4 regions of the Streptomyces sp. RK62 genome follow, and region 2 is predicted to be linked to each of the others. Evidence: riboswitches for the same ligand, from Rfam matches in the RefSeq annotation. Region 2 holds a riboswitch; each other region holds the start of a gene.

Region 1 (4,255 bases), on a different contig from region 2:
TAGCCGGTCTCGCCGGGCATCACATAGTGCAGCCGCAGCCGGATCTGCTGCTCGGCGTAGGCGTCGTCCTGCCAGCGGGCCTTGAGGTCGCGCAGTTCCTCGACGCGCCGGGCGGTCGCCGCCTTCTCCCGCTGGAGGTCGGCGATCTCGGCGCGCTGGGAGACGTACTGCCTTATCGGATACGCCATCGCCACGACGAGGGTGCAGACGACCAGCGCGAGCAGCGCGGCGCGGCTGGTGAGCCGGGAGCGCCGGGCCTGCCGCTTGGTCTGGGAACGGTAGACACGGGCCGCCGTCTGCTCCCCGAGCAACCGGATCCTGGTCGCGGTGGAGAACCGGTCCCGGTCCTTCACGGCCATGTCCCGCCTCCCGTCTCAACGCGCGTACGTCCCCGCACACGGTACGGGACCGAGTACGGGGACGTACGTACGACGCTTCCTACAGGCGCGTGCCTCAGCCCTTGAAGCGGGGGAACGCGCTGCGGCCGGCGTAGACGGCGGCGTCGTCGAGGATCTCCTCGATGCGCAGCAGCTGGTTGTACTTGGCGACGCGCTCGGAGCGGGCCGGGGCGCCGGTCTTGATCTGGCCGCAGTTGGTGGCGACGGCCAGGTCGGCGATGGTGACGTCCTCGGTCTCGCCGGAGCGGTGGGACATCATGCACTTGAAGCCGTTGCGCTGGGCCAGCTCGACGGCGTCCAGGGTCTCGGTGAGCGAACCGATCTGGTTCACCTTCACCAGCAGGGCGTTGGCGGCGCCCTCCTCGATGCCGCGGGCGAGGCGCTCCGGGTTGGTGACGAACAGGTCGTCGCCGACGAGCTGGACCTTGTCGCCGAGCTTGTCGGTGATGGTCTTCCAGCCGTCCCAGTCGTCCTCGAACAGCGGGTCCTCGATGGACACGAGCGGGTACGCGTCGACGAGCTCCGCGTAGTACTCGGTCATCTCGGCCGCCGAGCGCTCCTTGCCCTCGAAGGTGTAGACGCCGTCCTTGTAGAACTCGGAGGCGGCCACGTCCAGGGCCAGGGCGATCTGCTCGCCGGGGGTGTAGCCGGCTTCCTTGATCGCCTCGAGGATGAGGTCGAGGGCGTCGCGGTTGGAGCCGAGGTTCGGGGCGAAGCCGCCCTCGTCGCCGAGGCCGGTGGCCAGGCCCTTGTTCTTCAGGACCTTCTTGAGGGTGTGGTAGACCTCGGCGCCCCAGCGCAGGGCCTCGGAGAAGGACTCCGCGCCGATCGGGGCGATCATGAACTCCTGGATGTCCACGTTGGAGTCGGCGTGCGAGCCGCCGTTCAGGATGTTCATCATCGGCACCGGGAGCAGGTGCGCGTTGGGGCCGCCCAGGTAGCGGAAGAGCGGCAGGTCGCTGGCCTCGGAGGCGGCGTGGGCGACGGCGAGCGAGACGCCGAGGATGGCGTTGGCGCCGAGGGAGCCCTTGTTGTCGGTGGCGTCCAGGTCGAACATGGCCTGGTCGATCAGGCGCTGCTCGGTGGCGTCGTAGCCGACGAGCTCCGGGCCGATCTGCTCGATGACGGCGAGGACGGCCTTCTCGACGCCCTTGCCGAGGTAACGGTTGGTGTCACCGTCGCGCAGCTCGATGGCCTCGAAGGCGCCGGTGGAGGCGCCGGACGGGACGGCGGCACGACCGGTGCTGCCGTCGTCGAGGCCGACCTCGACCTCGACCGTGGGATTGCCTCGGGAGTCCAGGATTTCCCGGGCTACGACGACGTCGATGGACGGCACGAGCATCTCCTTCGTGGATGTGAAGCCTTTACGCAGCCCGCGTGGGTGCTGCGAGACGAGCCTAACCGGCTCCGGAGGTTCGGCCAGCGGTCGACCGCCCTGTGGACGGAACCGAGAGCGAATTGTTTCCGAACGGAACAAAAAGCGGGCGCGTACATCTACACAGAACCCCGCCCCGGCGCGCACGGGGGAACACGCGCCGGGGCGGGGAGCCTGTGGGGGTCCTACTTCAGGTGGAGCTGCTGACCCGGGTAGATCAGGTCGGCGTCCTGGACGATGTCCTTGTTCAGCTCGAAGAGCTTCTCCCAGCCGCCCTTGACGTCGTGGTCGGCGGCGATGGTGCTGAGGGTGTCGCCCTTGGCGACCTTGTACTCGCCGTCGCCCTTCTTGACCTTCTTGCCGGTCGGGGTGGTGACGGTCTTGGTGCTCTTCTCGGCGGCCGGACGGTCCGCGGAGCGGGAGGCCGGCTTCTCCTCGGTGGAGCGGGTGCTCTGCTCGCCACCGGTGGCGGCGGAGCCGTTGTAGGCCGCGCTCGACAGGCCGGTGCCGCAGTGCGGCCAGGCGCCCTTGCCCTGGCTCGCGAGGACCTTCTCGGCTATCGCGATCTGCTGGGCCTTGGTGGCCTGGTCGGCGGTGGAGGCGTACTGCGTGCCGCCGTAGGCCGCCCAGGTCGAGGCGGAGAACTGCAGACCGCCGTAGTAGCCGTTGCCGGTGTTGATCGACCAGTTGCCGCCGGACTCGCACTGGGCGACGGTGTCCCACTCGGAGGCGGTGGCGGCCGAGGCGCTGCCGGCGGCCATCAGCGGGCCGGCGACGGCGGCGGCGCCGGTGACGCCGACGACGGCGATGGCGCGGGCGGCCTTGGACGGACGACGGTGCTTGCCCTTGCTGGAGAACAGCATGGAGAGATCCCCTCACCGACGCCTACGAGGTGAGCTGTCGGGTTCGGGCCGGTTGAGTTGCCCGGTCGCCCACCACTGGTGCGTGGTGCGCGACTTCACCCCAAGCCGGTTCCGGCCGTGAGTCCCCGGAGGGCCTCGACTTCCGGACCCGGCGCTTACCTTGGGTCCCCCGCTCCTGCCTACGGCGCATGACGCGACGACTGTTCCCGGACGGCCGCCGGCAGGATTCGGCGTGACGGCTGTCGGGGCTCGCACTGGAGGCGAGCGGTCACGACCGTAGACACGCCGCTCGGGGATTTTCAAAGACGATCAAGGCTTCTGAGATCTATCTCTCAGTCCATCTAAAACGGACATTCACCATGAAAGCGGGGCATGAACTGCCGCTTCATTTGGCCCTGTTCGGCCCTTATTCGGTGGGGACGTCCAGCGTCTGACCGGGAGCGATGTTGTCGGCGTCGGCGCCGATGGCCGCCTTGTTCGCCTCGTACAGCGCGCGCCATCCGCCGTCGACGTCAAGGGAGTCGGCGATGGAGGCGAGCGTGTCACCCGCGCGGACCCGGTAGGAGGCGTGGCGGCCGGAGGAGGCGGAGTCGCCGTCCGCGGACTTGGTCTCCTCGGCACTGGCGCCGCGGTGCCGCCCGGAACCGGCCGGTACGTCCTCGATCGCGGCGGTGTCGACGAGGCTCCAGGATCCGGCACTCTGCCCGGAGTTGTCCTGGTTCGTGATCTCGGGGCTCTCCACCGGGGAGCTGTCCGGGGAGGCGGTGGCGGTGGCGCCGGACTTCTCGGCCTTCTCGGGCTTTCCGGACTTCTCCGCCTCGGGTGAGGACGGGGCGGAGCTCTCCGGCGACGCGGACGACGAGCCGCTCGGGGTGCTCGACGCACCGCCGGAGGAGCCCGAACCGTCCGAAGAACCGGAAGAATCGGACGAGTCGGAGGAATCAGAGGAATCGAGCAAGCCGGACGACCCGGACACCTCGCTCGGGGAGTCCCCGGAGACACCGGTGTCGAGGTCGATGGCACCCGACTTCTTGCTGAGCCCGTTGAGCACCGCGCAGGTGCCCCAGGGGGCCGTCCCGCGCTCGGCGAGGACCTTCTGCGCCACGGCGATCTGCTGCGAGCGGCTCGCCAGATCCGGGCTCGCGGCGTAGTCGAGACCGCCGAAGGCCTCCCAGTCCGCCTGGGTCAACTGGAGCCCGCCGTAGTGCCCGTTGCCCGTGTCCGCGCTCCAGGAGCCACCGCTCTCGCACTCGGCGACCTTGTCCCACACGTTCCCGTCCGCCGCGCTCGCGCCCGAGGCGCCGAGGAGCGGGATGGCGATGGCGGAGCCGGTCACTCCGGCCGCGACGAGAAGAGCCGGAGCCTGGCGGGGGCGACGGTGACGACCGTTCCCGGAGAGCATGCGGGGACCTTTCGCGAGACAGCGGTGACCAAGGGATGCGGAATCCGCGTCCCTTCGTTGATGGGTGAACGTATAGGCAGACGATCACTTGTCACAAGTTAATGCCGCGCAGATCACGTGAAGATCACAGACATGAGCGCATGTCATGTTTGCGGAGCGGAACTCTTGACTCCGACCGGGGTGAACTCCACGGGCAGGGTGCGCAGCCCCCGCATGA
Region 2 (4,255 bases):
TGCTCTATCACTTCGACACCAAGGAGAAGCTGGTCGCCGCCGCGTTCGCCCACGCGGCCGAGGGCGACCTGGCGCGGCTGCGCGGCATCCTGGGCCGCCGTACGACGGCGGTACGGCGGCTGCGGGCGGCCGTGCGCTGGTACGCGCCGACCGGCCAGGCCAAGGGCTGGCGGCTGTGGATCGAGGGCTGGGCGGCCGCGTTGCGCGAGCCCGCCCTGCGGGAGGTCACCCGTGAGCTGGACCGGCAGTGGAAGAGCGCCCTCGCCGGGGTCCTCGCCGAGGGTGCGGAGGCGGGCGAGTTCGCGTGCCCGGACCCGGCGGCCGCCGCGCTGCGCCTGAGCGCCCTCCTGGACGGGCTCGCCGTCCAGCTGACGTCGTACCCCGGGTCGCTGTCCCGCGCGCGGGCGCAGGAGTGGGTGGACGAGGCGCTGGCCCGGGAACTGGGCCTGGACCGGACGGCGTTGACGGCCTCGCCGCGCTGAGCGGCCGCCGCCCGCGACCGGCAGGGTCCCCGGGCGGCACCGCGCTCCCCCGTCCGTCCCCCCGGGTCAGGCCACCGATTCGATCCGCATCTTGATGTCGTACGCCGAGAGCGCGCCCTTGGCCGTCACATGGTCGCCGGACGACTGGCCGCGCAGCCGCCGTCCGATCCACGGCACCAGGTACTCGCGCGCCCACTGGACGTCGTCGCGGCGGATCTCCAGCGTCCCCCGGGGCGGCAGCGGCGGCCAGGGCTGGTCCGGGTCGGCCGGGATCTCCAGGCCCAGGACCTGGCCCGCGCGCAGCGCCACGCGCGTGTGCCCCTCGGGAGAGAGGTGGAGCCGGTCGCTGTCCCAGGCCCGGCGGTCCTGGACGGTCCTCAGGGACCACAGGTCGAGCACCGGGCAGCCGTAGCGGTCGGCGATGGCGCGGACGTGCCCGTTGTAGGTGGCGATCTTGCCGCGCAGGTGCTTCAGCACGGGGACGCCACGGGTGTCGAAGCCGGTCGTCACCATCACGGTGCCGGCGGCCGAGGTGAGCCGGACGACGGCCCGCTCGAACCGTTCGGCGACCTCGTCGGGGTCGGTGCCGGGCCGCAGGATGTCGTTGCCGCCCGCGCAGAACGACACCAGGTCCGGGGCGAGTTCGACGGCCTTGGGGACCTGTTCCGCCACGATCTGGTCCAGCAGTCGCCCGCGCACGGCGAGGTTGGCGTACCGGAAGTCGCCCTCGGGGCGCCGGTCGGCCAGAAGGACCGCGAACCGGTCGGCCCAGCCGACGAACGACCCGTCGGGGCCGGGGTCGCCGACGCCCTCGGTGAAGCTGTCCCCCACCGCGACGTACGACCCGATCACTGCTCTGCTGTCACTCTTCGAATCGTCTGTCACGTCGGGACATGATTCACCTTCCGATGTGACCTACGCGACCGTAGGAAGGGGTTGACGAGCGGTGAGATAAGCCACTGCCAAAGCCTTCGCCAAGTCCGGAATACGGCTCCGGACAGGGGCGTTGACCGCCGAAACGCTCGCGCGTGCGCCCGCGGGCGCACGACGACGACAGGCCGAAGGCCGGACCCGGGGGTGGGGTCCGGCCTTCGGCGTGCGTGTCAGGCAGGTGGTGCGCATGCGTGTCAGGGAGGTGGTGCGCGCCGTGTGCGGGGGTCAGCCGATGGCGACGCCCTTGGAGCGGAGGTAGGCCACCGGGTCCACGTCGGAGCCGTAGCCCGGCGCGGTGCGGATCTCGAAGTGCAGGTGCGGGCCGGTCACGTTGCCGGTCGCGCCGGAGAGGCCGATCTGCTGGCCCGCGGTCACCGTCTGGCCGCTGGAGACGGACAGCGAGGACAGGTGGGCGTACTGGGCGTAGTAGCCGTCGGCGAGCCGGATGACGACCTGGTTGCCGTAGGCGCCGCCCCAGCCGGCGGAGACGACGGTGCCGGCGCCGACCGCCTTCAGGGGGGTGCCGGTGGGGGCGGAGAAGTCCACACCGGTGTGGTAGCCGCTGGACCACATGCTGCCCGCGACCTTGTACGAGGTGCCGACGGCGGCGGCGGAGACCGGGGCGCTGAAGCCGTTGACGGTGCTCGCCTCGTCGGCGCTCTGGGCGGCCGGGGCGGCCTTCTGCGGCGCGGCGGGCTTGGCGGCGGGCTTCGCCGAGGACTTCGACGCGGACGGGGCCGGGGCGGACGCCTTCGGGGCGGCGCTCTCGGCCTTGGTGCCGATCGACAGCTTCAGACCCGGGTGGATGAGCGACGGGTCGGCGCCGACGGCCTCGCGGTTGTCGGCGTAGAGCTTCTTCCAGCCGCCGCGGACGTCCTGCTGGTCGGCGATCTTCGCGAGGTAGTCGCCGCGCTTCACCTCGTAGGTGCGCGTCTTCTGGGCGGAGGTCTTCTGCGCCGGCGCCTTCTTGGCCGCGACCTGGACGGACTGGACCGCCTTCTCCGGGACGGACTGGCCGGTCGCGGCGTTTGCGCCGGTGGCCCCGATCAGCGGCAGCGCGAGAGCGGCGCCACCGGTTCCGGCGACGGCGATCGTCCGGGTGAAGCGCAGGGACTTGGGACGGCGGTGCTTACCCTTCGCGGGCATGACGAATTCCTCTCCGGCGCCTACGAGGTGAGCTGTCGGGTGCGGGCTGGAGATGCCCGGTCGCGTCGGGACGCGACTTGACCCCAAGCCTGTTCCGGAGACCGGAACAGGCGAAGTACCTGTGGGTCCCCCGCTCCTGCCGTGTACGGGTGGGTGTGCGCGGATTCCGGTCGGCGGCAGGATTAGGCGTCCGTCCGGATTGGTGGCGAACGTAAGCGAGAGAGACGCAAGGGAACAAGTGAGGGGTTCCGCCCGAATGCGCTCACCTTGATCCCTTACGGCATTCAACGGTCACCCTGCGTGCATTTCGAAGGGGCCTGATTGCTCGAAGTCCCGGGAAAAGCATGATGATTACGTGGACATGACGGGCGACACACCGTCACGGATATGACGCTCCTCACGTGACGCTGCTCCAGCTTTCCTTATTACGGAGCGAGTTGGAATGAAGGCATCAATTCGGACAGAAACCCTAGATGCGACGCCGGTGGATATCCGACCCATTGAACCTTCCCGTCGATTCCGATCCGAATACGACATGAGGTGCGCGCAAAACCGGACGAAGCACCCGCTCGCAAAGATGACATCAGACGACTTTCGCCCGTTTCGACCCATTGCCACCGAGTCATCCCCTGTGGACAACTGAATGGCGCACGCAGCCATGTCGTATCGTCGGAGTCGCACCTCGCCGGCCTCATCGCCGAGCCGCGCCGGCGGGGCCGACCGGGAGGAGCCCCCGTGACGCAGCAGATCCCGTCGACCGAGCCCGAACTGGCCGGTGTGCGCAACTTCCGCGACGTGGGCGGCCTGCCCACCGTGGACGGACGACGGGTGCGGCACGGCGTGCTGTTCCGCAGCGGCCACCTCGCCCACGCCACCCCCGAGGACGCCGCCTTCCTCGACTCGCTGGGCCTGCACACGATCTTCGACTTCCGCAATGCGGCGGACCAGAAGCTGGAGGGTCCCGACGTCGAGCTGCCGGGCGTCCGCAATGTGAATCTGCCGCTGTCGGACCCGGCGGACGGCGCGGAGTTCTGGAAGATGGTCCGGGACGGCGACCTCGACCAGCTGCGGGGGATCCTGGCCGACGGCAAGGGCGCCGACCGGATGATCGCCTCCTACCGCTCGATGGTCACGGACCGGACCGCCGAGCACTCCCGGATCCTGCACTCCCTGGTGGAGGACAGCGTCCCGGCCCTGATGCACTGCGCGGCCGGCAAGGACCGGGCTGGCCTGTCGGTCGCGGTGACGCTGCTCGCCGTCGGCGTCGAGCGCGAGGCGATCGTCACCGACTACCTGAAGTCCAACGAGAAGCACCGCCGCTACAAGGTGCGGCGCAGCGGCAGCAACCCCTCGGCCTACTCGCCCGAGGTCATGGAGCTGCTGAGCCCGCTGTTCGACGCGCGGGCGGAGTACCTGACGGCGGCCTTCGACACGATCGACGCGACCTGGGGCGACGTCGACACCTACCTGGAGCAGGGCCTGCGGCTCACGCCGGAGGCCCGGGAGCGCCTGCGGGAGCGCCTGCTCGACTGAGGGACGCGGGATACGACCCTAGGGACACGGGGTACGTCTACTGCCCGCCGCCCGCCTCGAAGAGGAAGTAGATGAAGGCGGCGAAGACGTGCCCCACCGCGATGTAGATGATGAGCCGCACCCACAGGGCGCGCGGGAACTTCTCCTCCATGTCTCTCATG
Region 3 (4,255 bases), on a different contig from region 2:
TTGGGCCGGCGGGACTCGTTGCGCTCGATGACGGCGTTGGCGGCGCTGAGGATGGTCTGGGTGGAGCGGTAGTTCTGCTCCAGCAGGATCGTCGTCGCGTCCGGGTAGTCCTCCTCGAACTGGAGGATGTTGCGGATGGTGGCGCCGCGGAAGGCGTAGATCGACTGGTCGGCGTCACCCACCACGCACAGCTCGGCGGGCGGGACCTCGGCCTCGGGCGGCACGTCGACGGGGTGCTCGGAGGTGCCGACCAGCTCGCGCACCAGCGCGTACTGCGCGTGGTTGGTGTCCTGGTACTCGTCCACCAGCACATGGCGGAAGCGGCGGCGGTAGTGCTCGGCGACGTCCGGGAAGGCGCGCAGCAGGTTGACCGTCGTCATGATCAGGTCGTCGAAGTCGAGGGCGTTGGCCTCGCGCAGCCGCGACTGGTAGAGCGCGTACGCCTGGGCGAGGGTCTTCTCGAAACCGTCGGTGGCCTGGGCGGCGAAGTCCTCCTCGTCGATCAGCTCGTTCTTCAGGTTGCTGATCTTGGCGCTGAACGACTTGGGCGGGTACCGCTTCGGGTCGAGGTCGAGGTCCCGGCACACCAGCGCCATCAGCCGCTTGCTGTCGGCGGCGTCGTAGATCGAGAACGACGACGTGAACCCGAGCTTCTTGCTCTCCCGGCGCAGGATGCGGACGCAGGCGCTGTGGAAGGTCATCACCCACATCGCGTTCGCCCGCGGTCCGACGAGCTGCTCGACGCGCTCCTTCATCTCGCCGGCGGCCTTGTTGGTGAAGGTGATCGCCAGGATCTGGCCCGGATGCACGTTCCGCTCGCCGAGCAGGTACGCGATGCGGTGCGTGAGCACACGCGTCTTGCCGGACCCGGCACCGGCGACGATGAGCAGCGGGGTGCCGGAGTGGACGACGGCCGCGCGCTGGTTCTCGTTGAGCCCCTCCAGCAGCGCGGCGGCGTCGAGGGCCGGGCGCGGGGCGCCGTCGCGGTAGTACGCGTCGCGGTCCGGCGGCACGTCGAACTTCCCGCCGAACAGATCGTCCGGAATCGACTCCGGAGTGTGATCGTCCTCGGGCGGTGGCGGGTGCTCTTCCCCGTGGGCCCGTGGGGCCTGGAGGTCCGCCAGGAAGCTGTCGTCAAAGAGGCTGCTCATCGCTCTCCGAGTCTAGGCGGCCCCACCGACAACCGGCCGCCGTCCCGAGAACATCACACCCTCCGGTCCGCGGCCCGCCTCCACCCGCAATCACCTGGTGACCGTCCGAAGTCACCCCATCACGTCACACACCGCCCGGGATCAAGCCCCATTATCGGCGCATAGCTCACAAACGGGGTGAATAGTCGCCAACACGGACCGATCATCCGCCGGAGGGCCCTCGGCCCCCTCCCCTGACCGAAGGTCACGAAAATGTATCGGGCATATCGCACATCAACCTTCACAGCGGCCACACCAGTTGGCTACCGTGCCGGGCAGGCCGTACGACCCCCACCGGCGATCGACGCCGGGCCGCACGGCCTCCGCCGAGTCCGGTGCATCCGGAGCCGGGGACCCACCGAACCCGGGGTGAATCGGCCCGACTTCCCGTCCAGGGAACGGCCGTAGGGCAAACCTTCCGAGCCACCCGCCCGAACCCGACAGCTAACTCGGTAGGCGGAGCACGGAAGGAGTCGCCTCCCTTGGCGTCGCACCGCAAGTCGCGTCCCTCCGGTACGCGCGTGGCAGGCATACGGACCCCCGCGCTGGCGACCGCGGCCCTCACGTCCGTGGCCCTGCTGTCCCAGACCGCTCAGGCGAGCCCGTCCTCCGACGACCGGCCGAGCCTCGAAGAGGTCGAGAAGAAGGTCGACGACCTCTACCGCCAGGCGGAGTCGGCCACCGAGAAGTACAACGCGGCCAAGGAGAAGACGACCAAGCAGCGCAAGCGGGTCGACACCCTCCTCGACGACGTCGCCCGGCGCACGCAGAAGCTCAACGACGCGCGCGAGGAGCTGGGGCGCAACGCCGCCGCCCAGTACCGCACCGGCGCCACCGCCCCGGACACCGCGACGTTCCTCCTCGCGGACACGCCCCAGGACTACTTCGACCAGTCCCAGCTGATGGACCGTATGACGGGACGTCAGAAGGAGTCGGTCGACGACTACTTCACCGAGCAGTCCGCGACGATGAAGAAGCGGCAGGAGGCCACGCAGAGCCTCGAGACGCTCACCGAGTCGCAGAAGGACCTGCGGACGGCCAAGTCCACCGTCCAGAAGAAGCTCGCGGACGCGCGCCAGCTGCTCTCCGAGCTGACCGCGCAGGAGAAGGCCCGCCTCGCCGCGATCGAGAAGCGCAAGCAGGAGGAGGCCGCCCGCAAGGCGGAGGAGCTGGCGCAGCAGCAGGCGGAGGCCGACCGCAAGCGCGAGGAGGCCGCGCGGCAGCAGGAACAGGAGAGCCAGGAGCAGGGCACCACCGCGCCGGACGCGTCGTACGCCACCAAGGCGCAGAAGGCGCTGTCCTTCGCCCGCACGCAGATCGGCAAGCCGTACGTCTGGGGCGCCACCGGCCCGGACTCCTACGACTGCTCCGGCCTCACCCAGGCCGCCTGGAAGGCCGCCGGGGTCGACATCCCGCGCGTCACCTACGACCAGGTGAACGCCGGCACCACGGTCCCCGTGTCCAGCGCCCAGCCCGGTGACCTGGTCTTCTTCTACGACGACATCACCCACGTGGGCCTCTACATCGGCAACGGCATGATGATCCACGCCCCGAAGCCCGGCACGTACGTGCGCGAGGAGTCGATCTTCTACGACGGCGAGTCGTCGATCCACAGCATCGTCCGGCCGGCCTGACGGACAGCGGACAGCGGACAGCGGCAATGGGAGGGGGCCCGTGACCATGACGGGGGTCGTGACGGCGGTCAGCAGGAACGAGGTGTACTCGTTCACGAAGCCGAACCGGGAGAGCATCACGCTCCTCGCCGGTCTGGGCGTCGACGGGGACGTCCACGCCGGGGTGACGGTGAAGCACCGCTCGCGGGTCGCCCAGGACCCCACCCAGCCGAATCTGCGCCAGGTGCACCTCATCCACGAGGAACTGTTCGGTGAGCTGGCCGAGGCGGGTTTCCGGGTGGCGCCCGGCGAGCTCGGGGAGAACGTCACCACACGCGGCCTCGACCTGCTCGCCCTGCCGGTGGGCACGCTGCTTCGCATCGGCGCCGAGGCCGTGGTCGAGGTCACCGGGCTGCGGAACCCGTGCCTGCAGATCGACCACTTCCAGGACGGGCTGCTCAAGCGGGTCGTCGGGCGCGACGAGGCCGGCCGTCTCGTGCGCAAGGCCGGGATCATGGGCGTCGTCGCGGAGGGCGGTGTGGTCCACCCCGGCGACACGATCGAGGTGGAGCTGCCGGACGGGCCGCACCGGCCGCTGGACCGCGTCTGACCTCCGGTGGGTTCCGTCGCCCCCGCCGATTCACCCACCCCCCGCGCGCGCCCCCACCCGCGCGCCGGTGCCGCGCTCCTTAGCATCGGCCCATGCCCGCCGACACACCCGCGTCCGCGTCGCCCCTGCCCCTCTGGTGGTCGCGACGTCCCCCCGCAGCCGGCGCCTCGGTCATGGCGACCGGCATCATCTCGGTGGCCCTGCACGAGACGGGTTACGCGACCCTGTCCCGGATCGCCCTGGTCCTGGCGTGCGTCGCGTGGCTGGCCCTGGCCTGCGACTTCCTCGCCCGGCTCCTGTGGCACCGCTCCGAGTGGCTGAGGGAGGCGGTCACCCCCGCCTCGCTCTGCGCCGTCGCCGCGACGGCCGTCCTGGGCACCCGCTTCGCCCTGGCGGGACGGCAGGTGCTCGCCGAGGCGCTGCTGGCCCTGGCGTTCATGCTCTGGCCGGGCCTGCTCTACGTCGTCGTACGCCACTGGCGGCCCGGGATGCCGGGCTCCGTCTTCCTCGGCTGCGTGGCCACCCAGGGCCTCGCCGTCCTCGCGGCCACGCTGGCCGCCACGGCGGGCGTGGCCTGGCTCGCGCACGCGGCCCTGGTGCTGTTCTGGCTCGGTCTGCTCCTGTACGCCGTGGCCCTCACCCGCTTCGACCGGCGGGAGGTCGTCCGCGGAGCCGGGGACCACTGGATGGCGGGCGGCGCGCTCGCGATCTCCGCGCTGGCCGGCGCCCGGCTCCTCGCCGCCGACAGCCGCTCCCTGTACCTGTGGAACGAGGACGACTTCGACGTGCTGCGCACGGTGACCTACGCCCTGGTCGCCCTGGACGCCGCCTGGTACGTGGTC
Region 4 (4,255 bases), on a different contig from region 2:
GAGCGGCACCGGGGTGCCCATCGCGGACGGCTTGCCCACGACGAAGCCCACCTCGGCCTCGATGTCCAGACGGACGGACGGGCCGAAGACCGGCGCCGGGTCGCTGGGGGCCTTGCGCTGACCGGAAGGGCGGACGACGTCCGTGCCGGAGACGACCACCGTGCCGGAGCGACCGTGATAGCCGATCGGCAGATGCTTCCAGTTGGGGGTGAGGGAGTCCTCGGCGTCCGGGCGGAAGATCTGGCCGACGTTCCGGGCGTGGTTCTCGGAGGCGTAGAAGTCGACGTAGTCCGCGACGTCGAACGGAAGGTGCAGCGTCACGGAGGAGAGCGGGTGGAACAGGTCCGCGACCACCTCCTGGTGCGCCGGCACCGTCACCCAGGCGGTCAGCGCCCGCCGGACGTCCGACCAGGTGGTGCGGCCCGCGGCGAGCAGCGGGTTCAGCGACTCCTGGGCGAGCAGCGGGGCGTACGGCGAGCCGAGGGCCTGGGCCGCGCGGCCCGCGTCGAGGACGTGGTCGCCGAGCCGGACGCCCACCCGGCGCGCGGAGTCCGTGCCCGGGAGGGAGAAGACGCCGTACGGCAGGTTGTGCGCGCCGAAGGGGTCGCCCTCGGGGAGATCGAAGGGGGGCATGGGGTGCTGCCTCACTCTCATACGCTCCGTAAGCCATGTGGTCGGGCCCACGTTACGGGTGAGGTGGCTGTCTTGGGCAGGGTGAATATGCCGGGGACGCCGGGGAGGGCGATCGGCTCCGTCCCAGGTCGCCGGGGCCGGCCGTGGTGTCGCACGCGTGGTCACAAAGGAAACGGCCCCAACTCGCCCCACCGTAACGCCGACAGGAAGTTCGGAAAGATCTCGTGGGGGCGAAATCGCCATAAACGGGCGTTGGTTGTGCGCGCATGGACACAACTGGGACCGGAACGAGTGTCAACTCATGTGAACCGAGCAGCCGTCCGGTTCAGGTCGAGTCGATGGGCCTTCCTGTCCGTATTCTCTGATCATGGCCGCACCGATCGCATATTCACTCATCGCCACTGACCTGGACGGGACCCTTCTCCGAGGTGACGACACGCTCTCCGACCGGTCCCTCGCGGCCCTCGCGCAGGCGGCGGTGGCCGGTGCCCAGCACCTGGTGGTGACGGGACGCCCGGCGCCCAGGGTGCGGCCCCTCCTGGATTTGCTGGGCAGCAGGGGACTGGCGGTGTGCGGGCAGGGCGCGCAGCTCTACGACGTCGGCCGGAACCGTCTGCTGTGGTCCATCACCCTGGAGCGGGACCTGGCGGAGACCGCGCTCGGCAAGATCGAGGCCGAGGTCGGGCAGGTGTACGCGGCGGTCGACCAGGACGGCGTCGACGGGCTCACGCTCATCGAACCGGGGTATCTGATGCCGCACCCCACCCTGCCGGCCGTGCGGGTGCGGCACCGCGACGACCTGTGGTGCGAGCCGATCAGCAAGGTGCTGCTGCGCCACCCGACGCTGAGCGACGACGAGTTGGCGGCGACGGCCCGCGCGGTGGTGGGTTCGCTGGCGACGGTCACCATGTCGGGGCCGGGCACCGTCGAACTCCAGCCATGCGGCATCACCAAGGCGACCGGCCTCGCGCTCGCCGCCGAGCACCTCGGTCTGGGCCCGCACGAGACGATCGCCTTCGGGGACATGCCCAACGACATCCCCATGTTCGACTGGGCGGCCCACGGGGTGGCGATGGCCAACGCGCACCCGGAGCTCAAGGCGGTCGCGGACGAGATCACCTTGTCCAACGAGGACGACGGCATCGCCGTCGTCCTCGAGAGACTGTTCGCCTGCAGCCTGGCCGAGTTCCCCTACTAGACCTGTCGGACAGGGGAGGCGCCCGGCGGAACGTGGGGCCGGAACGCGGGCCGGAACGTGGGGCCTAGTAGGGGCCGTTCACGTTGTCGATCGAGCCGTAGCGCGCGGCCGCGTAGTTGCACGCGGCCGTGATGTTCGCGACCGGGTCGAACGGGTCGTACGCGGTGCCCGCCACGTGGTACGTCGCGAAGGTCGGGTCGATGACCTGGAGCAGGCCCTTGGACGGGGTGCCCGCGACGGCGTTGGAGTCCCAGTTGTTGATGGCGGCCGGGTTGCCCGAGGACTCCCGCATGATGTTGCGGTGGATGCCCTCGTAGCTTCCGGGGATCCCCTTCTGCGCCATGATGTCCAGCGCCTCGCGGATCCAGCCGTCGAGGTTGTTCGCGTAGGTCTTCGCGGAGGCCTGGGTGGCCTGGGCGACGGCGGACTTCTTGACGGGGGCGGACGCGGTGTTCGCCTTCGCCGGCGTGGCCTTCTTCGTGGCGCGGACCTTCAGGTCGACACCCGGGTGGATCAGCCGCGGGTTGTCGCCGATGGCCTTGCGGTTGTCCTTGTAGAGCTGACGCCAGCCGCCCTGGGCGTCGTAGCGGTCGGCGATCCCGTAGAGGGTGTCGCCCTTCTTGGTGGTGTAGCTGACCGAGCCGGTCTTGGCCACGGTGGAGACCTTGGCGGGCTCGGCGGCGCTCGCGGTGGTGGCGCCCAGCAGGGGGAGCGCGAGGGCGGCGGTACCGGTGCCGGCGGCGATGACGCGGCGGGCGAGCGGGCTGGTACGGGTGCGGCGGTGCTTGCCTCGGGACATGGCGCTGTTCGTTCCTCTCCGGCGCCTGCGAGGTGAGCTGTCGGGTTCGGGCGGGAGATGCCCGGTCGTGCCGTCGTGCGACGACGCGACTTCACCCCTAGCCGGACCGGGCCGCCATCAAGGCGTCCGATACGGCGACTTACCTGGGTCCCCCGCTCCTGCCGTGCGTGAGTGCGTAGGTGGATGACTCGGGCGGCGGCAGGATTCGGCGTCCGCCCGACAGAGCGGGAACGTATGCGAGAGCACATGTCGGGAACAAGTGCCGCAGACACCTGACGTGCTAGTTGACCATGGTCTGGGGTGTATGGGGTACTTGATCCTTTGCGGTTGCCAACGCTCAACTCGCTTTTGCCGTAAGGCGACGAAGGGCTCCGGCGGGAAGGGGTGAGGGGCGGTGCCGCGTGACCCAACTCACGGCGATCACAACAACGGCAAATCGGGCAATGGCTCCAACTCCCCGTTTATTGCCTGCCCGTCGGACGGGTGTCGCCAGCTCGCCTATCTGTCCCTTGAGTTCGGAAAGTCCGTTTTGTGGACGCGTCGGGGAACCTCGCATGCCGTGCGCGTCGTTGAGTGGGTGTCGGGCGCGGGGGTGTGCGGGTGCCGAGTGGCCGGACAGGTGGAGGTGGCGGAGAGGGCGTCTCCGGGGCGGGCCGGGGTAGACGGGCTGCCGTAGGGAGCGGGTCCGTGATCGGCGATACGGAGTGGCGGGTGCCGGTGCGACTACACACAGTGACATGCCGATAAATCGATGAATCTCCACCCTTATCAGGTGATCGAAAAACATACCGACCGTGAACCGATGTCGCCCGTGGTGGACGGGTGGGCGGCATCGGTGATCGAAACGTGACCGGATACGCTGACTTGAGTGATGGCAGCGACCTATCGACAAACCGTGTAACCAGCCGAAAGACACCAGCAGACAGGAGACCCCTCGTGACCGTCGTCGGGCCGTTCGGGCTGAGCGTGCGGGACCAGGCTCTGGAAGCCGATGTCCAGGCCGGATTGGCGGCTGTCGAGGAGGGACTGCTCGAAGCCACCAAGAGTGAGGTCCCCTTCATCACCGAGGCCGCCCAGCACCTGGTGCGGGCGGGCGGGAAGCGCTTCAGGCCGCTGCTGGTGATGCTCGCCGCGCGCTTCGGGGACCCGTATGCCCCGGGGATCGTGCCGTCGGCCGTGGTGGTGGAGCTGACGCATCTGGCGACGCTGTACCACGACGACGTGATGGACGAGGCCGAGGTCCGGCGTGGGGTGGACAGCGCGAACACCCGCTGGGGGAACTCCGTCGCCGTCCTGACCGGCGACTTCCTCTTCGCGCGCGCCTCGCACATCCTGGCCGACCTCGGGCCGGAGGCGGTGCGGGTGCAGGCCGAGGCGTTCGAGCGGCTGGTCACCGGGCAGATCCTGGAGACGGCCGGGCCGCAGGACGGCCGGGACCCCGTGGAGCACTACCTCGACGTGCTGAGCGGCAAGACCGGCTCGCTGGTCGCGGTGTCCTGCCGCTTCGGGGCGATGATGTCGGGCGCCGACGAGACCATGGTCGACGTGCTCACGCAGTACGGCGAGCGGCTCGGGGTCGCCTTCCAGCTGGCGGACGACGTCCTGGACATCGCGAGCGACTCCCA

The links. Region 2 has a riboswitch for cyclic di-AMP ahead of KBY32_RS01130 (LysM peptidoglycan-binding domain-containing M23 family metallopeptidase). Riboswitches for the same ligand answer to the same signal wherever they lie in the genome.
Region 1: linked by a shared signal. The riboswitch ahead of KBY32_RS31525 (transglycosylase family protein) and the one ahead of KBY32_RS01130 (LysM peptidoglycan-binding domain-containing M23 family metallopeptidase) in region 2 are both predicted to bind cyclic di-AMP.
Region 3: linked by a shared signal. The riboswitch ahead of KBY32_RS09430 (C40 family peptidase) and the one ahead of KBY32_RS01130 (LysM peptidoglycan-binding domain-containing M23 family metallopeptidase) in region 2 are both predicted to bind cyclic di-AMP.
Region 4: linked by a shared signal. The riboswitch ahead of KBY32_RS10290 (transglycosylase SLT domain-containing protein) and the one ahead of KBY32_RS01130 (LysM peptidoglycan-binding domain-containing M23 family metallopeptidase) in region 2 are both predicted to bind cyclic di-AMP.

The regions. Positions count from the first base shown of each region.
Region 1 is NZ_JAGPYD010000020.1:91,748-96,002, forward strand. Features, by position in the region: gene KBY32_RS31515 (septum formation initiator family protein) at 1-359, opposite strand, end outside; gene eno (phosphopyruvate hydratase) at 454-1,734, opposite strand; gene KBY32_RS31525 (transglycosylase family protein) at 1,959-2,636, opposite strand; cyclic di-AMP (ydaO/yuaA leader) riboswitch at 2,641-2,833, opposite strand; gene KBY32_RS31530 (transglycosylase family protein) at 3,043-4,038, opposite strand; gene KBY32_RS31535 (cytochrome P450) at 4,182-4,255, opposite strand, start outside.
Region 2 is NZ_JAGPYD010000001.1:280,013-284,267, reverse strand. Features, by position in the region: gene KBY32_RS01140 (TetR/AcrR family transcriptional regulator) at 1-482, shown strand, start outside; gene KBY32_RS01135 (SGNH/GDSL hydrolase family protein) at 549-1,334, opposite strand; gene KBY32_RS01130 (LysM peptidoglycan-binding domain-containing M23 family metallopeptidase) at 1,641-2,561, opposite strand; cyclic di-AMP (ydaO/yuaA leader) riboswitch at 2,566-2,727, opposite strand; gene KBY32_RS01125 (tyrosine-protein phosphatase) at 3,297-4,094, shown strand; gene KBY32_RS01120 (DUF6126 family protein) at 4,132-4,254, opposite strand; gene KBY32_RS01115 (helix-turn-helix domain-containing protein) at 4,251-4,255, opposite strand, start outside.
Region 3 is NZ_JAGPYD010000004.1:143,008-147,262, forward strand. Features, by position in the region: gene pcrA (DNA helicase PcrA) at 1-1,151, opposite strand, end outside; cyclic di-AMP (ydaO/yuaA leader) riboswitch at 1,505-1,664, shown strand; gene KBY32_RS09430 (C40 family peptidase) at 1,673-2,824, shown strand; gene KBY32_RS09435 (MOSC domain-containing protein) at 2,871-3,413, shown strand; gene KBY32_RS09440 (tellurite resistance/C4-dicarboxylate transporter family protein) at 3,506-4,255, shown strand, end outside.
Region 4 is NZ_JAGPYD010000004.1:314,500-318,754, reverse strand. Features, by position in the region: gene fahA (fumarylacetoacetase) at 1-633, opposite strand, end outside; gene KBY32_RS10295 (HAD family hydrolase) at 1,001-1,831, shown strand; gene KBY32_RS10290 (transglycosylase SLT domain-containing protein) at 1,896-2,630, opposite strand; cyclic di-AMP (ydaO/yuaA leader) riboswitch at 2,638-2,814, opposite strand; gene KBY32_RS10285 (polyprenyl synthetase family protein) at 3,567-4,255, shown strand, end outside.